3 regions of the Pantoea sp. PvP021 genome follow, and region 3 is predicted to be linked to each of the others. Evidence: predicted binding sites of a transcription regulator. Region 3 holds the regulator's gene; each other region holds the start of a gene.
The links. Region 3 encodes LexA, which represses DNA repair genes until DNA is damaged. Its sites were predicted from a motif close to TNCTGTATGTACATACAGNA; they were not measured.
Positions count from the first base shown of each region.

Region 1: ACVKSX_RS06560 (DNA translocase FtsK 4TM domain-containing protein) is a predicted target of LexA. The motif match lies at 2,188-2,207, and genes of this name have one in related genera.
Region 2: ACVKSX_RS01545 (DinI-like family protein) is a predicted target of LexA. The motif match lies at 2,846-2,865, and genes of this name have one in related genera.

Region 1 is NZ_JBSRXX010000001.1:1,421,362-1,428,017, forward strand. Features, by position in the region: gene ACVKSX_RS06560 (DNA translocase FtsK 4TM domain-containing protein) at 1-2,127, opposite strand, end outside; gene lrp (leucine-responsive transcriptional regulator Lrp) at 2,246-2,740, opposite strand; gene trxB (thioredoxin-disulfide reductase) at 3,261-4,229, shown strand; gene cydD (heme ABC transporter permease/ATP-binding protein CydD) at 4,373-6,142, shown strand; gene cydC (heme ABC transporter ATP-binding protein/permease CydC) at 6,142-6,656, shown strand, end outside.
Region 2 is NZ_JBSRXX010000001.1:350,651-357,306, reverse strand. Features, by position in the region: gene amyA (alpha-amylase) at 1-1,075, shown strand, start outside; gene yedD (lipoprotein YedD) at 1,176-1,649, opposite strand; gene ACVKSX_RS01555 (DUF6388 family protein) at 1,904-2,227, shown strand; gene iraP (anti-adapter protein IraP) at 2,430-2,729, opposite strand; gene ACVKSX_RS01545 (DinI-like family protein) at 2,904-3,143, shown strand; gene ACVKSX_RS01540 (hypothetical protein) at 3,182-3,448, opposite strand; gene ACVKSX_RS01535 (hypothetical protein) at 3,600-3,941, opposite strand; gene ACVKSX_RS01530 (hypothetical protein) at 3,928-4,311, opposite strand; gene ACVKSX_RS01525 (helix-turn-helix domain-containing protein) at 4,448-5,080, shown strand; gene ACVKSX_RS01520 (hypothetical protein) at 5,146-5,394, opposite strand; gene ACVKSX_RS01515 (hypothetical protein) at 5,714-5,914, shown strand; gene ACVKSX_RS01510 (glycosyltransferase family 17 protein) at 5,953-6,656, opposite strand, start outside.
Region 3 is NZ_JBSRXX010000007.1:181,407-188,062, forward strand. Features, by position in the region: gene zur (zinc uptake transcriptional repressor Zur) at 408-929, shown strand; gene ACVKSX_RS17965 (CsbD family protein) at 1,003-1,215, opposite strand; gene dinF (MATE family efflux transporter DinF) at 1,383-2,705, opposite strand; gene lexA (transcriptional repressor LexA) at 2,806-3,420, opposite strand; gene ACVKSX_RS17980 (diacylglycerol kinase) at 3,526-3,894, opposite strand; gene plsB (glycerol-3-phosphate 1-O-acyltransferase PlsB) at 4,023-6,446, shown strand; gene ubiA (4-hydroxybenzoate octaprenyltransferase) at 6,510-6,656, opposite strand, start outside.

The DNA.
Region 1 (6,656 bases), on a different contig from region 3:
AACCGGCTCTTCCTCTTCAGGCGGTGCGGTCAGCAGATCCAGCGAAGGCAGTGGCGTGGAAGGTTTCTCCAGCGGCTGCTCATGGCGCATCAGGAACGGATGAATCAGGCTGTCATGCAGTGAAGGTTTCGCCTCTTCCACCGGCTGAACCGGCGCTGCCGCTGGCGTGCCATAGGCAGGCGCAGCGTACGCCGGAGCCTGAGGAGCCGCAGGGGCACCATAAGCGGGCGCAGAGGTTGCCGCAGGCGCAGCATAGTCAGGTTCAGACGGTGCTGCCGGGGCGCTATAGGCAGACTCTGCCGGAGCAAAGCTGGCTGGTGCAGGAACATGAGCCGGAGCCTGAGGTCTTGAAACTTCACTCACCTGCTGCCAGGGTTCGTGTGAAACCGCTGGGGCTTCAGGTTCTGGCGTCGCCGCAATGGTAAACAGCGGTTCAGAAGGACCGTCATCCACCAGATCTTTCATCGGTGAAAAATCAAACGCTGAGGCGGTATCAATATTTAATACCGGCTCTTTTTTCACTTCTGGCTCATAGCGCTGCTGTTGCTGCTCGGCGAACTGACGCGCCAGTGCATCCTGCTGCTGTGCATCCTGTTCATCTTCCTCGTCCTGCTGCCAGCTGGTGCCGTAACGCTGCTGCTGTTCAGACTGGAAAGCCTGTCGCAATTCAGCCTGCTGCAGCGCCTCTTCAGCATCCGGAGCAGAGGAAACGGAGCCAGCACTAACCGGTTCGGTCTCTTCCGTTTTCGCTTTCTCTTCTGCCATGCGCTGAGAAGGCAGCTTAATGCCATAAGAGGCCAGCTCACGACGGGTTGGCAGTTTTACCGGGTTAGGACGCGGCAGTGCCGGGCCGATACCTTGTTTAACCTGCGGATTGAGATTGGTTTCAGGGGCTAAATCAAAAACAGGCGCAGTACGCGTTGTTGCCTGGGCTGCCGTTGCAGCGGATGCCGCTGCCGCCGATGCCGCAGGGATGGCTGACGTATCCCGCCAGTTACCCATTTTAGGTTCATCATCGTCGTAAGCACTGAACGACGGCGTAGCCGGAGCGTCGTCTGGCATTTCAAAGTGATAAAGCGGTGGTGAGTCTGCGGGTGCAGAAGCACTCTGCGCCGGCGTCGGGGAATTCGCCACACTCTGCGGAGCTGGCGCGCTCTGTGCGTACGCAGGCGCAGGTTGTGCAGACGGCGATGCAGGGATGGATGTCGCTGACGCGGCAGGCGCCGAAGCTGTAACCGCAGCAGCAGGTGCAGCGACAGATGCTGGCGTCACCGTGGCTGCAGGGGCGAGGGTCACCTCGGCGGCTTCAGCGGTGGCCGCGACTGCCGCACTGGTGGCTGCTGCAGCTTTAGCCAGCAGCGGATCCTGCTGTGACGCCGCAGGCTCAGCAGCTGCACGTGGGGCAGAAAGCAGCACATCATCATCCTGATCGGCGGCATGAAGCTCAGGCACATCCGCGTATTCACGCGCGTCCCGCTCGTCATCCTCTTCCTGCCAGGGTTCATCGTGACGAGAGCGGTTGCTGGCAAACGTCAGTACGCCCATGACTACGCCACCAATTCTTTCTGCAATGGTGAGCCATGACCAGCCGGTGTAAAGGGTAATGCCCGCCGCCCAGACGCAGAGCAGCATCAGCGTGCCGCCAGCCGGACTGAACCAGGGTGCAATAGCATTACTGACCAGGCTGCCGATCACGCCGCCCGAGGCAAAGTACCAGATATCATCGGCGTTCAGCGCCGCCATACCACAGGTCGTCACCACCAGCGCGAGGACGCCAATTAAGCGCAGCCCGACGGCAAAGTAGTCAAAGTAGTCCTGGCTGTCGCGCTGACGGAAAGCAATCCAGCACAGTCCCAGGATGACGGGCGGAATGGCATACGCCATCACACCAAAGATGAAGAGTAAGGTGTCAGCCAGCCAGGCACCGACGCTGCCGCCGATATTATGGATAGGTTCATGCCAGGCCGTTTGCGACCAGCTCGGGTCGGAAGGGTTAAAACTGACCAGAGAAACCATCAGGTAGATGGCAAACAGCGCCACCAGAATGAGCATTGCTTCCAGCAGACGACGTCCACTGCTCATCGATTGTAACGAAACGTCTTTATCTTCTGTATATTCCTGGCTCAAGAGGACTCTCCAGGTGCCTGTAAAGTAAGAAGCAACAGCGCCGGGCGAGCCCGACGCTGATCCTGTATGAATGCACAGGAGTGTACCGAAATCTCACAGGTTTTGCACCTGCCCCGCATCAGCGAGTTTTGATCACCAGTCGATTGCTCTGTTTAACCTCTTCCATCACCACATACGTACGCGTGTCGTTTACGCCCGGCAGGCGCAACAGGGTTTCACCCAGCAGCTTACGGTAGGCTGACATATCTGGTACGCGCGTTTTCAGCAGGTAGTCGAAATCGCCGGAAACGAGGTGACACTCTTGAGTTTCCTCAAGTTTTTGCACAGCGGCGTTAAATTGCTCAAACACATCCGGTGCACCACGATTCAGAGTAATCTCAACGAACACCAGCAGCGACGCATCCAGATAGTGCGGGTTCAACTGCGCGGTGTAGCCAAGAATAAATCCCTGACGTTCGAGACGACGCACGCGTTCAAGACATGGCGTAGGCGATAAGCCTACGCGTTTGGAAAGCTCTACGTTTGAAATGCGACCATCTTTCTGAAGTTCATTCAGAATGTTCCTGTCAATTCTGTCGAGGTCTTTCCCGGGGCGTTTCTTATTGTCTACCATTATTATTGTCTCTCTTAATTCCTTCCCTTTACCTGCCACGCCCTGAAAACGCTCATTGTTCGGGGCATTTCTGAAGTGAGCTAACAGAGCCTGTGTTCTGACACCTATCGATATGACGCATGTTGTCTGTCCACAGCATGCGTCATTATCCATATCAGGCTGCTTTTATTCGGCGTTACGTGCAAAACGGGCGATGAAAACCTGTTTTGTTCCGATAAATGTTATTCGCTTCTGATAATGTTTTCGCAAAAGCGCAGGCGATTGTCAAAGTAAAATCACCAAATTCAGGACAAGATGCCAGACAGTCCGCTGGGTATCTGTTTTTAAATGACTATTTTTCCACTATTGCACCCCTCTAACCCGAGTTTTGCCCCCTTTTGGCGCATTGGCCAGGCAAAACCGTCGCTCATCGTCTACGCCGTTTGCAGCTATCGTTAACAAAATTGCCTAAGCCTTGTCATTGTCGCCGGATATTCCCTACAATCGCAGGCTATGTCAGCCGAATGAAACTGAGGAACGCATGAGTACGGCCAAACACAGTAAGTTACTCATTCTGGGCTCCGGCCCAGCGGGTTATACCGCAGCCGTTTATGCTGCACGCGCCAACCTGAACCCGGTACTGATTACGGGTCTGGAAAAAGGCGGACAGCTGACCACTACCACCGAGGTGGAGAACTGGCCGGGCGACCCGCACGATCTGACAGGTCCATCGCTGATGGAGCGGATGCATGAGCATGCCGAAAAATTTAATACTGAGATCATTTTCGATCACATTCACACCGTCGATTTGCAGAACCGTCCGTTCCGCCTTACGGGTGACAGCGGCGAATACACGGCAGATGCCCTGATCATCGCCACCGGTGCGTCAGCGCGCTACCTCGGTCTGCCTTCCGAAGAGGCCTTTAAAGGCAAAGGCGTCTCTGCCTGTGCAACCTGTGACGGCTTCTTCTATCGCAACCAGAAAGTCGCGGTGATTGGCGGTGGCAACACGGCTGTGGAAGAGGCGCTCTACCTGGCGAATATTGCGGCTGAAGTGCACCTTATTCACCGTCGTGACAGCTTCCGCGCAGAGAAGATCCTGATCGACCGCCTGATGGAAAAAGTGCGCAATGGCAATATCGTGCTGCACACCCATCGCACGCTGGAAGAAGTGGTGGGCGATCAGATGGGTGTCACTGGTCTGACACTGCGTTCTACCCAGAACAGTGATGAGACAGAAGCGCTGGAGGTGGCGGGTCTTTTTGTTGCTATCGGACACAGCCCGAATACGGCCATTTTTGAGGGTCAGCTGGCGCTGGAGAACGGTTACATCAAAGTTCAGTCAGGTCTGCACGGCAACGCCACTCAGACCAGCATCCCTGGCGTCTTTGCGGCAGGCGATGTGATGGACCATATCTATCGTCAGGCGATTACCTCTGCCGGCACCGGCTGTATGGCCGCGTTAGACGCTGAGCGCTTTCTTGACGGACTGGTTAAAAACGATCAGTAAGTTGTTAACCCTCTGATCTCAAATGTTCCAGGCGACGGTTTTTCCGTCGCCTTTTTTATTGCTCTCATGCTAGATTCTTGCGCCTGAAGAGATGGAAATGTCTTTCCATTTTCACCCGTCATCGACATTCATCATGGTCTCGCATGGACAAATCGCGGCAGCAGCATCTTACCCGCTGGCTTCGTCAGCAACGTCATTTCGCCGGTCGCTGGTTGCGACTCAACACCCTGCTGGGCATGGCAAGTGCACTTCTGATCATTGCTCAGGCGGGTTTACTGGCCTCGCTGCTGCAGGCTCTGATTGTTGACCAGCAGCCGCGTGAATCCCTGACTGTCAGCATCCTGCTGTTACTGCTCTGCTTTGTGCTCTGCGCCCTGATTAACTATGCCCGTGAACTGACCGGTTATCGTGCCGGACAGGCTATCCGTCAGGCTTTACGTCAGCAGGTATTAGACCGATTGTCTGATCTGGGGCCGGCGTGGATTCAGGGAAAGCCAGCCGGCAGTTGGGCGACGCTGCTGCTGGAGCAGATCGAAGAGATGCAGGAGTATTACGCGCGCTATCTGCCGCAGATGACCCTGGCGGTGCTGATCCCCTGCTGCATTCTGCTGACTATTTTTCCGCTCAACTGGACGGCGGGTCTGATCCTGTTTGCCACCGCGCCACTGATTCCGCTGTTTATGGCGCTGGTCGGGATGGGTGCGGCCGAGGCCAACCGCCGGAACTTCCTGGTGCTGGCCCGCCTGAGCGGTAACTTTCTCGACCGCCTGCGCGGCAGAGAGACGCTGCGGCTGTTTCATCGTGGCGCAGCGGAGCAGCAGGCGGTTGCCGCCGCCACCACCGATTTTCGCCAGCGCACCATGGAAGTGCTGCGCTTAGCCTTTCTCTCCTCTGCCGTGCTGGAGTTTTTTGCCTCGCTGGCGATTGCCGTGGTGGCCGTCTACTTTGGTTTCTCCTATCTGGGCGAATTGCATTTTGGTGATTACGGCCAGGGCGTGACGCTGTTTGCCGGCTTTCTGGTGCTGATCCTCGCCCCGGAGTTTTTCCAGCCGCTGCGCGATCTCGGCGCTTTCTATCACGCCAAAGCCCAGGCTGTAGGCGGTGCCGATGCCCTTGAAGCCTTTATGCAGGCGACGCCTGCCACCGCGCCGCAGGAAGGCCAGTTGCCCTTCACTGCCGATCGCTCAATCGCACTTACCGCCGAAGATCTGCGTGTCTGTGCGCCTGATGGTCAGGTGTTGTGCGGCCCGCTCTCTTTTACTGTCGTCCCTGGCGAACAGATTGCGCTGGTCGGTCAAAGCGGGGCAGGTAAAACGGCCCTGATGAACGCCCTGCTCGGTTTTCTGCCTTATCAGGGTTCGCTGAAAGCGAATGGCGTTGAACTTCGCGATATACGACGGAGTGACTGGCATCAGCAACTCAGTTGGGTAGGACAGAATCCTCAGTTACCGGCCGCCACCTTGCGCGACAATATCGTGATGAATGCGGCCTGGGATGACGAGCGTTTTGCGGCGCTGCTGGAGTCGTGCGGCATTAATGAGTTCCTGCCTCGGCTGCCCCAGGGCATTGACACCCTGCCAGGCGATGGCGGTAATCAGCTGTCGGTGGGTCAGGCGCAGCGGGTCGCGGTCGCGCGCGCACTCTATAAATCCTCGCATTTTTTGCTGCTCGATGAACCCGCAGCCAGCCTGGATGCGCTCAGTGAACGTCATGTGATGCTGGCGCTGAACCAGGCGGCAGCCCGCCAGACCACGCTGATGATAACCCATCAGATTGATACGCTAAGTCACTGGCAGACCCTCTGGGTAATGGAAGCCGGTAAGCTGGTGCAACAGGGTAACTGGCAGCAGCTGTCGCAACAGCCGGGTGCTTTCAGTGAGATGCTGAAGCATCGTCAACAGGAGATTCGCTGATGTCCGCCTTGCGTCCTTTTCTTCGTCTCTGGCTGCGCCACCCTTATCGCCTGGTGCTGGGCATCGTGCTGGCGATTGTTACCCTGCTGGCCAGCATCGGCCTGCTGACGCTTTCAGGCTGGTTTCTGGCCGCCTCGTCAGTGGCAGGCGTAGCCGGTCTCTATACCTTCAACTATATGCTGCCTGCGGCAGGCGTACGTGGCGCCGCCATCATTCGCACTGCCGCACGCTATGCTGAACGGCTGGTCAGCCACGATGCAACATTCAGGGTTCTTCAGCATCTGCGTGTCCACACCTTCAGCCGCCTGATGGCCCTTTCGCCAGGCCAGCTTTCGCGGTTCCGGCAGGCGGACCTGCTCAACCGCTTCGTGGCCGATGTCGATACGCTGGATCACCTCTATCTGCGCGTCATCTCGCCGCTGATCGGCGCACTGGTGGTGATTGTCGTGGTTACCCTCGGAATGAGCTTCATCGATCTTCAGCTGGCACTGACGCTGGGCGGCATCATGCTGAG
Region 2 (6,656 bases), on a different contig from region 3:
GGCCTGGACGAAATTTACGTTTCCGGCACGCGCCGGGGAATATTCGAAATTTATCTGGGACCACAAATGCTTTAGCGGCGTAGACCACATCGAAAATCCGGACGAAAACGGCGTATTCAAAATCATCAATGACTACACCGCCGAAGGCTGGAACGACCAGGTTGATAACGAGCTGGGTAATTTCGACTATCTGATGGGCGCCAACATCGATTTCCGCAACAACGCGGTCAGGGAAGAGCTCAAATACTGGGCGCGCTGGGTGATGGAACAGGTGCCCTGCACCGGCTTTCGTCTGGATGCGGTAAAACATATCCCGGCCTGGTTCTACAAAGAGTGGATCGACCATATTCAGGAGGTTGCTGAGGAGCCGATGTTTATCGTCGCGGAATACTGGTCGTTTGAAACGGAGAAGCTGCAGGAGTATGTGCATCAGGTAGAAGGCAAAACCATGCTGTTTGATGCGCCACTGCACATGAACTTCCACCAGGCCTCAACCGCGGGCAGCGCCTACGACATGAGCCAGATCTTTGCTAACTCGCTGGTGGTCGCTGATCCGTGGCATGCCGTGACGATCGTGGCTAACCACGACACCCAGCCGCTACAGTCGCTGGAAGCACCGGTAGAAGCCTGGTTTAAACCGCTGGCCTATGCGCTGATCCTGTTGCGTGAGCAGGGTGTGCCCACCATCTTCTATCCCGACCTGTTCGGCGCGACCTATGAAGATGAAGGCGGCGACGGCGAGAAGCACAAAATTGAGATGCCGGTAATCCCTGAACTGGAAGGATTGATCCGGGCGCGCCAGCAGTATGGCTGGGGCGTGCAGACCGACTATTTTGATCACCCAAACTGCGTGGCCTTCAGCCGCAGCGGCACCGAAACACAGCCAGGCTGTGTGGTGATCATGTCGAACGGCGATGCCGGTGAGAAAAGCGTGCCGATGGGTGAAGGTTTTGCCGGTAAGGTCTGGCGCGATCATCTGGGGAATCGGGAAGAGACCATTACTGCCGACGAGCACGGCACGGCGGTCTTTGTCTGTAACGGTGGCAGTGTCAGCGTCTGGGTGGTGGCAGAATAAGGTCGTTGCCGAAGAAATGACTCAAAACTAAAACCGCCCCGGCAGGCAGAAGCGTGAAGTGCGCTCTGCCCGTCGGGGCGGTTTTGTTATGGTCCGGCTGTTATGACTTCGCGTTGTTTTCTGTAATCGGTGTGCGCAGCAGTTGCGGTTCGATGTTCTGAATCACGGCGGCTTTCGGCTGTTTCGCCACCTCTTCCAGCGCCTGCTGACACTCAACGGTCGGACGCGCCACTTTACGCAGAGTCATCCTGTCATAGCTAAGCTCGCCATTCTCCACGACCAGCGGCATCACCCGCACCTGACGCGTTACGTTGACATAATCGCCGCTTAACCGGGTCAGTTTGCCTGGCTTCGCAATCACCCGCATCCACTGACGGCAGTCCAGCGTGCTGCCATCCGCATTGATGATCACACTGGCTATCGCCTTGTCGCTGATCAGGCTGCTCTGTGGGCCGACGGTTTGCCAGGTTCCCTGCAGATCAGCGGGCGCCGGCGTTTGCACCGCATTTTCATAATCGTTGATTTGTGCACAGCCACTCAGTGCCAGCGCGGCAATCAGCATCCACTTTTTCATGTTTAATCCCTAAGATCCCATCAATGGCGGCTACGTTATAATTTTTCCACCGCGTTGCGCAAGGTATCTGGGTGTTCAAACACCACGCAGACCCTGATTGCGCCAGAATTTATCCCGCAGTGAGCTCCACGGTCAGGTTTTTGACCGGAAGTTCAGAGGCTGAACTGATGCAAACTCCGGCCTTTGTCACGCCTGACAAGCGGAAGACAACCCGCTACACTGACGCGCTGCAACAGACTTTCAGGAATATGAATATGAAAACGCCAGAAGCCTACTATGCCCAGGCGCGCGAGATGTTTTTTACCGCGCATCCCGACTTTCAGTCTGCGCTTGATGAATTAACGGAGAGCGACGCCCGTGCGGCTAACCTGTCACTGCGACAGCTGCGCGAATGGCATGCCGAACGTATCTATGCGGCCTTTTTGCGGCAGAAGAATCTGGATGGAATGATCTTTTCTATTCAGCTCGCTGAGTCGGATAAAGCGGTGGCGGCTGAAGCTATCGAGACTTATCTCAAATCTCATGCTGAGTCGCTGGGGATGAGCTGGGAAGAGTTTTGCATCAAAAACGAGCTCTAATCAGGGCCGCGCTGAAGTTGTATCTTGCACACACCTCCAACCAGTTTCGGCACTGCAGATAAAATTGTACTAAACAGGGGAAAGTGTATAACTTCGGCGTGCGACTCAGGTCGTGATTGTCCTTTAACGAATAGTGCTGATGCACTGCCTCTGCAGGTGTTGTCTCAATTCCACCTCCAGAGGCGAATTTTTTTATCCGCCCCTACCCTTCACCTTCCGTCGCTTTACCCTTTACTTCAACATAACTCGCTACCGCCAGCAGACGATTAATATGCGTCAGTAGCAGATCCACATCAGACTGCAGAAACTCGGTCGAAGATTTCGACGCGGTAATAATGGCATCCTGCACCGTTTCTGAAATGGTCAGCGAGTTGTCCTGTTTCGCCTGCACCAGCAGCGCCGCAACCAGCAGGGACTGCGCTTCAAGCTGCGCCGTCAACTCTTTTGCATCGACGTCCATCTTTGCCAGTTTTAGCAGAATATCAATTACCAGTTGTCGCATCGCGGACCTCCTAAAAGTAAGCCGCCATTATGTCGCGATGCGTGCGCATTTTGCTAGTCGAAGATTGAGGTTTATGCGAGATAAAAATTTACACGAAATCAGGCGCGCTGCCTTGCTACTGTTTTTATTTACAGTATTATATGTCAGCGATTTTGCCCTGAATGGATTGCCATCATGTTTGTTGAGTTGATTTATGACAAGCGCAACGTTGCCGGTTTACCGGGTGCTCGCGAGATGATTCGTGAGGAGCTGGAAAAGCGGGTGCATCGGGTGTTTCCTGACATTGAAGTTAAGGTCAAGCCCATGGAACGTAACGCGATTGATACTGATTTGAGTAAAAACGATAAAGCGACGGTTGCGCGGATTGTTGAAGAGATGTTCGACGAAGCGGAAATGTGGCTGGTGGCCGATTAATCCCTTAACGGCCACCACATCAGTTAGCGGGAGATGACTTAGCTCTCCTGCTCGCTGTGATTAACTTCAATCTCGATGTCCTGAATCGCGGCATCCAGATCTTCCAGCAGTTTACCCTGCTTATTCAGCAACGCATCGATTCGGTCGGCGTTGGTCTTGTCTTTATACTCACCGGCATCAAACGCTAACCATTGGCTGGAAAGGGTTTCGGTGTTGGTCTGAGCATAGTGACGCATCTCTTTTAGCTGAGAAGTCACGTCACGCAGATATTCAGTTTTGGTCTTGGTTTCTGTTGAATCGCTCATGCTAAATTTCCTTCTGGTCATCTATCCAAAGTGAGTAGGCTTAGCGGTTCATCAACCGGCCAATCAGCGGGCCTGCATTCAGGTACAAAATGTTGCCCGGATATTTAAAACTAGTCGATAATAGCGAAGCCGCATTAAGAATAATCGGAAGTTATGGTTTATGACCGGATTTCACGGCTGGCACCTCACTCTCAGTGACGACCTCTTTGACTTTTATGACCGTTTTGTCGGCTATGCGATCCGGTATTGCATCCAGCTTGTGCTGTATTGCTGCAACCTGATCGGTCAGCAGCTCCACTCTGTCATCACGCCGCGCCGCAATTAAGCGGTAATCCGCCCGAATCTCCTCGACCCGCTTGTTTGCGGTGTTACTGACGTAGAGAAAAATGATCGTCATCAGGATGCAAATCATCGAACAGCTCAGCAATACGCAGCCGAGGATAACTTTGCGCCGGTAAGACATCGGTGCCTTAGTGCTATTAATCGTGGCCATCACTGCGATCCTCCAGAGTTGAGATAAGCCGATCAATCTCATTACGAAATTTATCGTTCTGATCGGTTTCGGTCATTGCCAGTAAAATCCCTACCGCATTCTTGATTAACCGAAGATCCGTTTCGAGTGTCGAGATACGCCGCAGATTCCTGTCGTGCCGTTCGCGTAATTCATCGTTCTCCTCCCGTATCAGCAGGTTGCTCTCTTTCAGCAACACCACCTGCTCTTTGTAGCTGGTAATAATTTCGCCGCCGGCTCGATTACTGGTTACGATTGACGCAATTCCCGCCAATAACGGTTTCCAGAACAGTGCTGCTGCCCCCCCACCCAGAACTAACGCACCCATACTGGTAATCAGACTACTTTCCATGCCACACCCCTTTGTACGGTAAGGTCTCTGGAACTTACTGCGTGCTGTTTAGCCACGTCCCCCGCATGAAATTTAAGATTGCTTAAATACCAGGCTTAAGTATACTTAAGTCACTCTCAACCAAAAAGTCAAGCTTATGAAAAACGAAACGCTGGGTGACCGCATCCGACTCCGACGTAAATCGCTGCAGTTAACGCAGAAGCAATTGGCGCAACAGGTAAAAGTGTCCCATGTGGCGATTTCGCAATGGGAAAAAGAGGAGACGCTGCCGCGCGGTGAGAACCTGCTGCGGCTCGCCGAAGCGCTGGGCTGCGCACCGGCTTTTCTGATAGATGGGGATGGTCCTGTTTTCAGCGAAAGCGCCTGGAGTGGTTTGCATCAGATCCCACTGCTTGCACAGCGCGACGTGCCGCGATGGCTGAGCGAGGCCGGTTCCGTCCGGCATGAACTGCTGATGCACAACGACATGGCGCTTTCACAGCAGAGCTTTGCCTTCCGGGTGGAAGAACAGGCGATGACGCCCGCGATTCTGCGGAATGATGTGGTGATCATCGATCCCACGCAGTCACCTCAGCCCGGCGACTGCGTGCTGGCATTGCAGCAGCAGGTCGTGCTGCTACGCACCTGGCGTCAGCGCGGCAGTGAAAATGGCGTCATGCAGTTTGAACTGGCACCGGTCAATATCAACTTCCCTGAGCTGCAATCCAGCCGGGACAGCCTGAAGCTGATTGGTACGCTGGTGGAACTGCGACGCTACCGCCAGCCATAAAAAAACCCGCCGGGCGCGGGTTCACTTTTCATCGTACAACAGTGGCTGAGTTTATAGCCGGGCAACTACAGGGCATCGGTCAGTTGATCTACCACCACTTTGCCCTGCAGATCGGTCTGCATAATGCGGTAATTGACGGGCCATGAGCGGCGGGTACTGAGTTTATCGAACAGGGTTACGCCGCCTTTTTTAACTCCCTGGCTATTTACAATAATCCATTCGGTGACCTCTTCCTGACCACGATTTTTCAGGCTCAGCGAGCGTTGTTCGATTAACTGATCTTCAGCTTCAATCTTTAAATAGTCTCTTAACATAATTTCTATCTCCTGGTAACGCAGGCCACTATATGCCTTTTGCTAATCCGTTCAATCGAATTTATTTATCGATCTGTTTATCGACGGGAATGTGACCTGCCGCAAGCGACATGACAGGTTTGTCCATTACTGCATTAGGGATTCCCGGTTAGCATGAACCTGCTGTACACACCCAAACATCGAAAAATGACGTGTTCAGTATGAGAGAAACTCCGATTAGCCCGCCGCTGGCGGGCTTTTTTTTCTTCTTTAATCCGCTGCGCATGCGGGATGTCAGTGCTGGTCTAAACTTAAGAGACTGGAATAAAAGGAGAGAGTTATGTTTAAGCACAATACGAATGAAGAACGTAAGAAAGAAGGTGATGTCAGCAAAAGCCTGCCGGAAGCCGCGCCAAACGCTGGTAATGCTTACGAGGAAGATGATCATCCTGCCACTGATGCGCCGAAAGATCATGGCGAAGTGCCGCGCAAAAATGATGACAGCCAGGATGACAAAAAAGATCCTTACAAGGCAAGCTGATGTGCGAGAGGCGCGCCCGCTGGGCGCGCTGGTCAGCGTTAAGATTTAATGAGATCGGCAAGCTGGTGCTGATTTTCAACCAGCCAGGCTGGAAAATGTTCGGATGTCACCGGCACTATCTCCATCCTTCGCGGACGGTTCCAGATATCAATATTGTTCTCAACGCAGCGCCGTATATGATCCGGATTGTTAAATTCGGGACAGTTACGTTCGGTATGAGAAATCGAAGACATTTTTTCACTGATGCGCTCATCGCTCATTACCCAGGAAAAATGCCATCCTCCATTCTTAATGGTTTTTGTCCGGAAATTTAGCCACTTCCAGCGCAACCAGTTCTCGCGTATCGGTGTACCACGACGCTTAACATTGCGAAGCAATTCCGGTTGTCCCCTGAAAAATTCTCGCAGTGTTTTACAGGTCACCATTTTTGCCAGGGTGGCACAGCGCGGTGTGCCGTTGTCATTTAAAACCCGGACATTAAATTTAAAATTGAAATATTGCTGATGCAGCGTCGTGCAAAGATGTTGATGACTGAATGCTTTTATCGCCTCAGGCCGGGGAATTTCATCGACGTCTGACACAATAACAATATCATCATCCTGCGCACCGGCCAGCCCTTGCATAATCTGATTACGTGCAGTGGCTTCATTTTCCCAGGGATCTGTCTCACCCGCATTAACCACAGAACTATTCGATTTAAAGGCTTCCTGATAAAATCTGGGCGCAATATCGTTAACAATAT
Region 3 (6,656 bases):
GACTGAATAGTTTGTTAGCCCTATTGTGAACCCTGGCTAACGCGTTATTGCTGTGAATTCAAAGGAAACAGTGTCTTAATTCAAAGGATTGGACGTTTTCCAATCAAAAAACCGTTGTAATTGTTCAAACTGCATTGGGATATTTCAAATAATGCCAGACTTTTCTTAAGTCTTTCTGAACATTACTTCTTAACTCAGTGAGATGCAAAGCAAAATGCCAACAAATTCCGCTTCAGGTTGATTCGGAATGGATCTGATTTGTCGTCAGATTTGAGATAGAAGACGGCTTAAATTCTGATTCTGCTGCTTTATCAGGCAAATGATGCTGTTTTTCAGACGAAAACCAACCTCAGCGCCGCGAAACTATGTGTGATAAAATAACATCACTTATCCAGCGGAGAATTTTCATGACAAACATGACGTCGCAGCAAATTTTGATTCAGGCCGAAAAGATGTGCCTGCAGCGCGGTGTGCGTCTGACTTCGCAGCGTGCTGAAGTGTTGCGCCTGATGGCCGAGCAGCCTGGCTCGATCAGCGCCTACGATCTGCTGGATCAACTCCGGGTCAGCGAGCCGCAGGCCAAGCCTCCCACGGTTTACCGGGCGCTCGATTTCCTGCTGGAGCAGGGTTTCATTCATCGGGTGGAATCCAACAACAGCTACGTCATGTGTCACCATTTTGAGGCACCAGCACATACATCGGTGATGCTGGTCTGTGACCGCTGTGCCGCCGTTACAGAGAAGCAGGCGCAGGGCGTAGAGAAGATTATTGCTGGTCTGGCAGGTGAAGCGCAGTTTGCATTACGCCACAGCGTGATTGAAGCGCATGGTTTATGTGAAAATTGTGCTGCGGTTGAAGCCTGTACGCACCATGAAAGCTGCGAGCATGACCATCAGGATGAGGGTAAAAAGCGGGGGAAACGCGGGTAATCGGCACATCCTTGTGCGGTTCCGGTGAGGGCCCACCGGAACGCATTCAGCTGATTATCAAGCTATTGTCTGATTACCAGCGGTGATCTTTGTTCTGACCTTCCCAGGCGGTTACTTCGCGCTCGGCTTCATCTTTCGTAGAGCCGTAACGCTCCTGGATTTTGCCGACCAGCTGATCGCGTTTACCTTCGATAACCTGCATATCATCGTCGGTCAGCTTGCCCCATTTCTCTTTCATTTTGCCTTTGAACTGCTTCCAGTTGCCGCTTGCTTCGTCTTTATTCATGGCAGACCTCCAATCCTCGGGTTTTAATGATTATCTTGCTACTTAACAAAATAACGATACAAAGCGCTGGTTAACTGCGCTGCATAGAGTTAATTGTAGTAGCCAATTTATTAACCGTGGAATAATACAGAATAATCCGTATCGGCTTGCGTGCAGCCACTGCTGACTCATGCATCAAACCAGCTGTTCTGACGCCAGTGCTTACGCCAGATGAGCCACAGCGACAGGCCGCGCAGCGCCAGGAAAACCGTGACCGCCAGCCACAGACCATGGTTACCTAACACCGGTACGCTAAGCAGCGTCAGAAAATAGCCTGCTGCGGCAACTACCATGCTGTTACGCATCTCACGCCCGCGCGTCGCTCCGATGAACATGCCATCCAGCAGATAACACCAGACGCCGATCAGCGGCATTATCATCTGCCAGACCAGATAGCGGTCCGCTGTCTGCTGGAGTGACTGAAGAGAGGTCAGCAGGGTAACGATCTGCGGGCCAAAAATGGCATAGATTAGCGAGAAGAATAGCGCCACCACCACCGCCTGCCGACAGGCAGAGTGCCAGACGCGCAGGAGCTTGCTGCCATCTTTTGCACCATGCGCCTCACCCGCAAAAGCTTCAACCGCATAGGCAAAGCCATCCAGCGCGTAAGCCGTAAAAGTGATGAACATCAGTAATACTGCGTTAACCGCCACCACATCCGGACCCAGCCGGGCACCCAGTACGGTCAGCGAGGCGAAGCAGAGCTGCAGCATCAGAGAGCGCAGCATGATGTCCCGGTTCAGTCGCAGCAGCCGGCCGCTGTCACCGCGCCAACTCTGCTTCAACAGGCTAAGCGTAATTCCGCGCAGTTTTAACACCCGCCAGACCATGATGCTGCCGACAACCAGCGTAATGTATTCCGCCAGCGCCGTGGCGGTTGCCGCCCCCGCGACACCCCAGTGCAGCCCCATCACCAGCCAGAGATCGAGCACGATGTTAACCAGGTTGCCCACCACCAGCAGGATCACCGGCGCGCGTGCATACTGCACGCCCAGCAGCCAGCCCAGAATGACCAGGTTTGCCAGCGTGGCAGGCGCACTGAGCCAGCGAATCTGAATAAACAGTGCCGCCTGTTCGAGTACATCGGGATTGCCGCCAACCAGATGGGTCGACAGCTGAATAATCGGATAACGCAAAGCGATGAACAGTACGCCCGCCAGCAGCGCAATGATCAGCGGCTGAGTCAGCGCGCGTGCCAGCGCCATTTTATCGCCAGCGCCAAATGCCTGCGCCGTAAGGCCAGTGGTACTCATTCGAAGGAAAAGCAGCAGCATAAAGAGGAAGCTGGTCACTGTAGTCCCGACCGCAACCCCGCCAAGATAGACAGGGCTGTCGAGATGACCAATTACTGCAGTATCGACCACTCCCAGTAAGGGAACGGTGATATTTGAAAGGATCATCGGCAGCGCAAGCCGCCAGAGATTTTTATCGGTTGCCGTAATAAAGCGCATTCGCCGTTCCGTGCTCAGTGTCGCTGCGCAAAAGAGGCAGCGACAAAATTAGGGCAGACAGAATAGCATCAGAGAAGGCGAATGCACGCTGGCAGAAGAATCAGAGCCACTCGCCGTTGCGCACCACGCCAACAGCCAGACCTTCTATGGTCAGTGACTGCGCACGGGTATCGACGACAATCGGGTCAAAATCGCTGTTTTCCGGCAGCAGATGCACGATAGCACCCTGCTTTTTCCAGCGCTTAACGGTGACTTCATCATCAATGCGGGCAACCACAACCTGGCCGTTACGCACATCCTGGGTTTTATGCACCGCGAGCAGGTCGCCATCCATAATCCCGATATCTTTCATCGACATTCCGCTGACGCGCAGCAGGAAGTCAGCAGACGGCTTAAACAGGCCCGGATCGACCTTGTAGTGGGTTTCGATATGTTCCTGCGCCATGATCGGCTCACCGGCAGCAACCCGGCCAATCAGCGGTAGCCCTTCTGAGGCTTCTTCTTCCATTAACAGTCGAATGCCGCGCGATGCACCGGAAACGATCTCGATGACGCCTTTGCGCGCCAGCGCTTTCAGATGCTCTTCTGCCGCGTTCGGCGAACGGAAGCCCAGCTGCGCGGCGATTTCGGCACGCGTAGGCGGCATGCCCGTTGAAGAAATATGGTCGCGAATCAGGTCATAGACCTGCTGCTGCCTGCTGGTTAATGCTTTCATCCCGCCCCCTGGTTGTTTATACAGTCGCTGTGAGTATATACAGGTATTGGTGAAATGGAAACCGATTGTCAGGGAAAACGCGCCCTCAGACGCGTTATGGAAGGCTTATCGCAAATGTGTCCAGAGCAGCGCGATCCAGACGAAGAGTGCCAGTAAGATGCTGATCAACACCGCCGCCGAGCCCATGTCTTTTGCCCGGCCCGCCAGCGGATGATGCTCCTGACCGATGCGGTCGACCACTGCTTCAATGGCGCTATTGAGGATTTCAACAATGACCACCAGCACCACCGCCCCAATCATGAGGATGCGGGAGACCACATCGACATCCAGCCAGCACGCGATAACAATAGCAGCCAGCGCAGCCAGCGCTTCCTGCCGAAACGCCGCTTCATGTTGCCAGGCGGCACGCAGTCCCTGCCATGAGTAACCTGCAGCTTTTACTATTCTGATAAGTCCGGTGGCATTATTTGCCATGATGTGGGAACCCTTTCATCGGATTGACGTCAATGTCTGGGCTGCGTGCAATTGGCACCACCACAGATCTTCGCTGCGCTTTCTGGTATGCTTGCGGCGCTTTGCTAACAAGAGGCTTCATGTTGTCTATGTCAGGTTGGCGTAAACTCTATTACAAACTGCTTAATTTACCACTGTCGTTTTTGGTAAAAAGTAAGGCCATTCCGGCCGATCCCGTGTCTGAACATGGTCTGGATCCGACCCGACCTATTATGTATGTTTTGCCTTACGATTCGAAGGCCGACTTACTGACTTTACGCGCACAGTGTCTGCGGCATCATCTGCCCGACCCGCTCACTCCGCTGGAGATTGATGGTTCTCTGCTGCCGCGCCATGTCTTTATCCACAATGGCCCTCGCGTCTTCCCCTATTTTGTGCCCAGCGTTGAATCCGTGAAAATTTTTCACGATTACCTGGACCTGCATCGCAATAACCCTAAGCTGGATATTCAGATGCTGCCGGTCACGGTGATGTTTGGCCGCGCACCAGGACGTGAAGTCCAGGGCGAAGCAACGCCACACCTGCGGGTGCTGAACGGGGTGCAGAAGTTTTTTGCGGTGATCTGGCACGGGCGCGACAGTTTTGTCCGCTTCTCGCCGACAGTGTCGCTGCGCCGCATGGCAACTGAACACGGTACGGATCAGTCGATCGCCCAGAAGCTGGCTCGTGTGGCGCGCATTCATTTTGCCCGCCAGCGGCTGGCGGCGATTGGCCCGCGCTTGCCGGCGCGTCAGGATCTGTTTACTCGTCTGCTGCAATCCAAAGCGATTGAAAAAGCAGTAGAAGATGAAGCTCGCAGCAAAAAAATCTCCCATGAGAAAGCGCAGCAGAATGCCGTCGAGATGATGGAGGAGATTGCGGCAAACTTCTCCTATGAAGCCATCCGCGTAACTGACCGCGTGATGGGCTGGCTCTGGAGTCGGCTCTATCAGGGCATCAACGTCAATGGCGGAGAAAAAGTTCGCCAGCTGGCGCAGGATGGCCACGAGATTGTCTATGTGCCGTGCCATCGCAGCCACATGGATTATCTGCTGCTCTCCTATGTGCTCTATCATCAGGGTCTGGTGCCGCCGCACATCGCAGCCGGTATCAATCTCAACTTCTGGCCAGCCGGCCCGATTTTCCGTCGCCTGGGCGCTTTCTTTATTCGTCGTACCTTTAAAGGCAACAAGCTCTACGCCACGGTATTCCGCGAATATCTCGGCGAGCTGTTCACCCGCGGCTATTCGGTTGAGTACTTTGTCGAAGGAGGCCGTTCACGAACCGGTCGCCTGCTGGACCCTAAAACCGGCACCTTAGCCATGACGCTGCAGGCGATGCTGCGCGGCGGAAATCGCCCCATCACGCTGGTGCCGATTTACATCGGCTATGAGCACGTGATGGAAGTGGGCACTTACGCTAAAGAACTGCGCGGCGCGGCGAAAGAGAAAGAGGGCTTCATGCAGATGGTGCGCGGCTTACGCAAGCTGCGCAATCTCGGTCAGGGTTACGTGAACTTTGGCGAACCCCTGCCGCTGGTCAACTATCTCAACAAGCGGGTGCCGGAATGGCGCGATGCCATCGATCCGATTGAGCCGCAGCGTCCCAGTTGGTTAACACCGACCGTCAACGATATTGCTGCCAGCCTGATGGTGCGTATCAATGAAGCGGGCGCGGCTAACGCCATGAACCTCTGTGTCACCGCCCTGCTGGCGTCACGTCAGCGCTCACTAACCCGTGAACAGCTGATTGAACAACTGGAGTGCTACACCCAGTTGCTGCGCAACGTACCTTACTCGCCAAATGCGACCGTACCCGATCTTTCAGCGGAAGCGCTGCTGGATCACGCCATGGGTATGAATAAGTTTGAGAGTGAAAAGGACAGCATTGGCGACATCATCATTCTGCCGCGTGAGCAGGCGGTACTGATGACCTACTATCGCAACAATATTCATCACATGCTGGTGATGCCGTCGCTGATTGCCGCCATTGTTCAGCAACATCAGACGCTGAGCGAAGCAGAACTGCTGCGTCAGGTGAGCCTGATCTACCCAATGCTGAAGAGTGAGCTGTTCCTGCGCTGGCAGACCGATGAACTGCCGCAACTGCTGACCGAACTGAGTCAGGAGCTGGCGCGTCAGGGCCTGATTACGCTCGAAGCCGGCGAATTGCGCTTTTCCTCAGCGCGCTATCGCACACTGCAACTGCTGGCCGCCGGTGTGCGTGAAACACTGCAGCGCTATGCCATTACGTTCTCCATTCTCAGCGCCAAGCCGACGATTAACCGCGGCACGCTGGAGAAAGAGAGCCGGACGCTGGCACAGCGTCTGTCGGTGCTGCACGGTATCAATGCTCCGGAATTCTTCGACAAAGCGGTCTTTACCTCACTGGTCCTGACCCTGCGCGATGAAGGGTATATCAGCGACAGCGGTGATGCCGATGTTGCGCAGACTCTGGCGACCTGGCATATGCTGGCAGACCTGGTCACCAGCGATGTCCGTATGACGATTGAAACCGCTGTGGCGCACGACTGACCCCAACGCGCATAGTAAAAAGGCGACCTCATGAGGTCGCCTTTTTTGTGCCTGAATCCCCTGTCAGAACAGCTGGCTGAACGGCGGAGTATTCATCAGCACACCGAGGAACAGCACCATCCCGACATAGTTATTATTGAGAAAAGCCTGGAAACAGGGTTGCCGCTCGCGTCCGGCGATCAGCTTCTGTTGATAAACAAACAGCGCGGC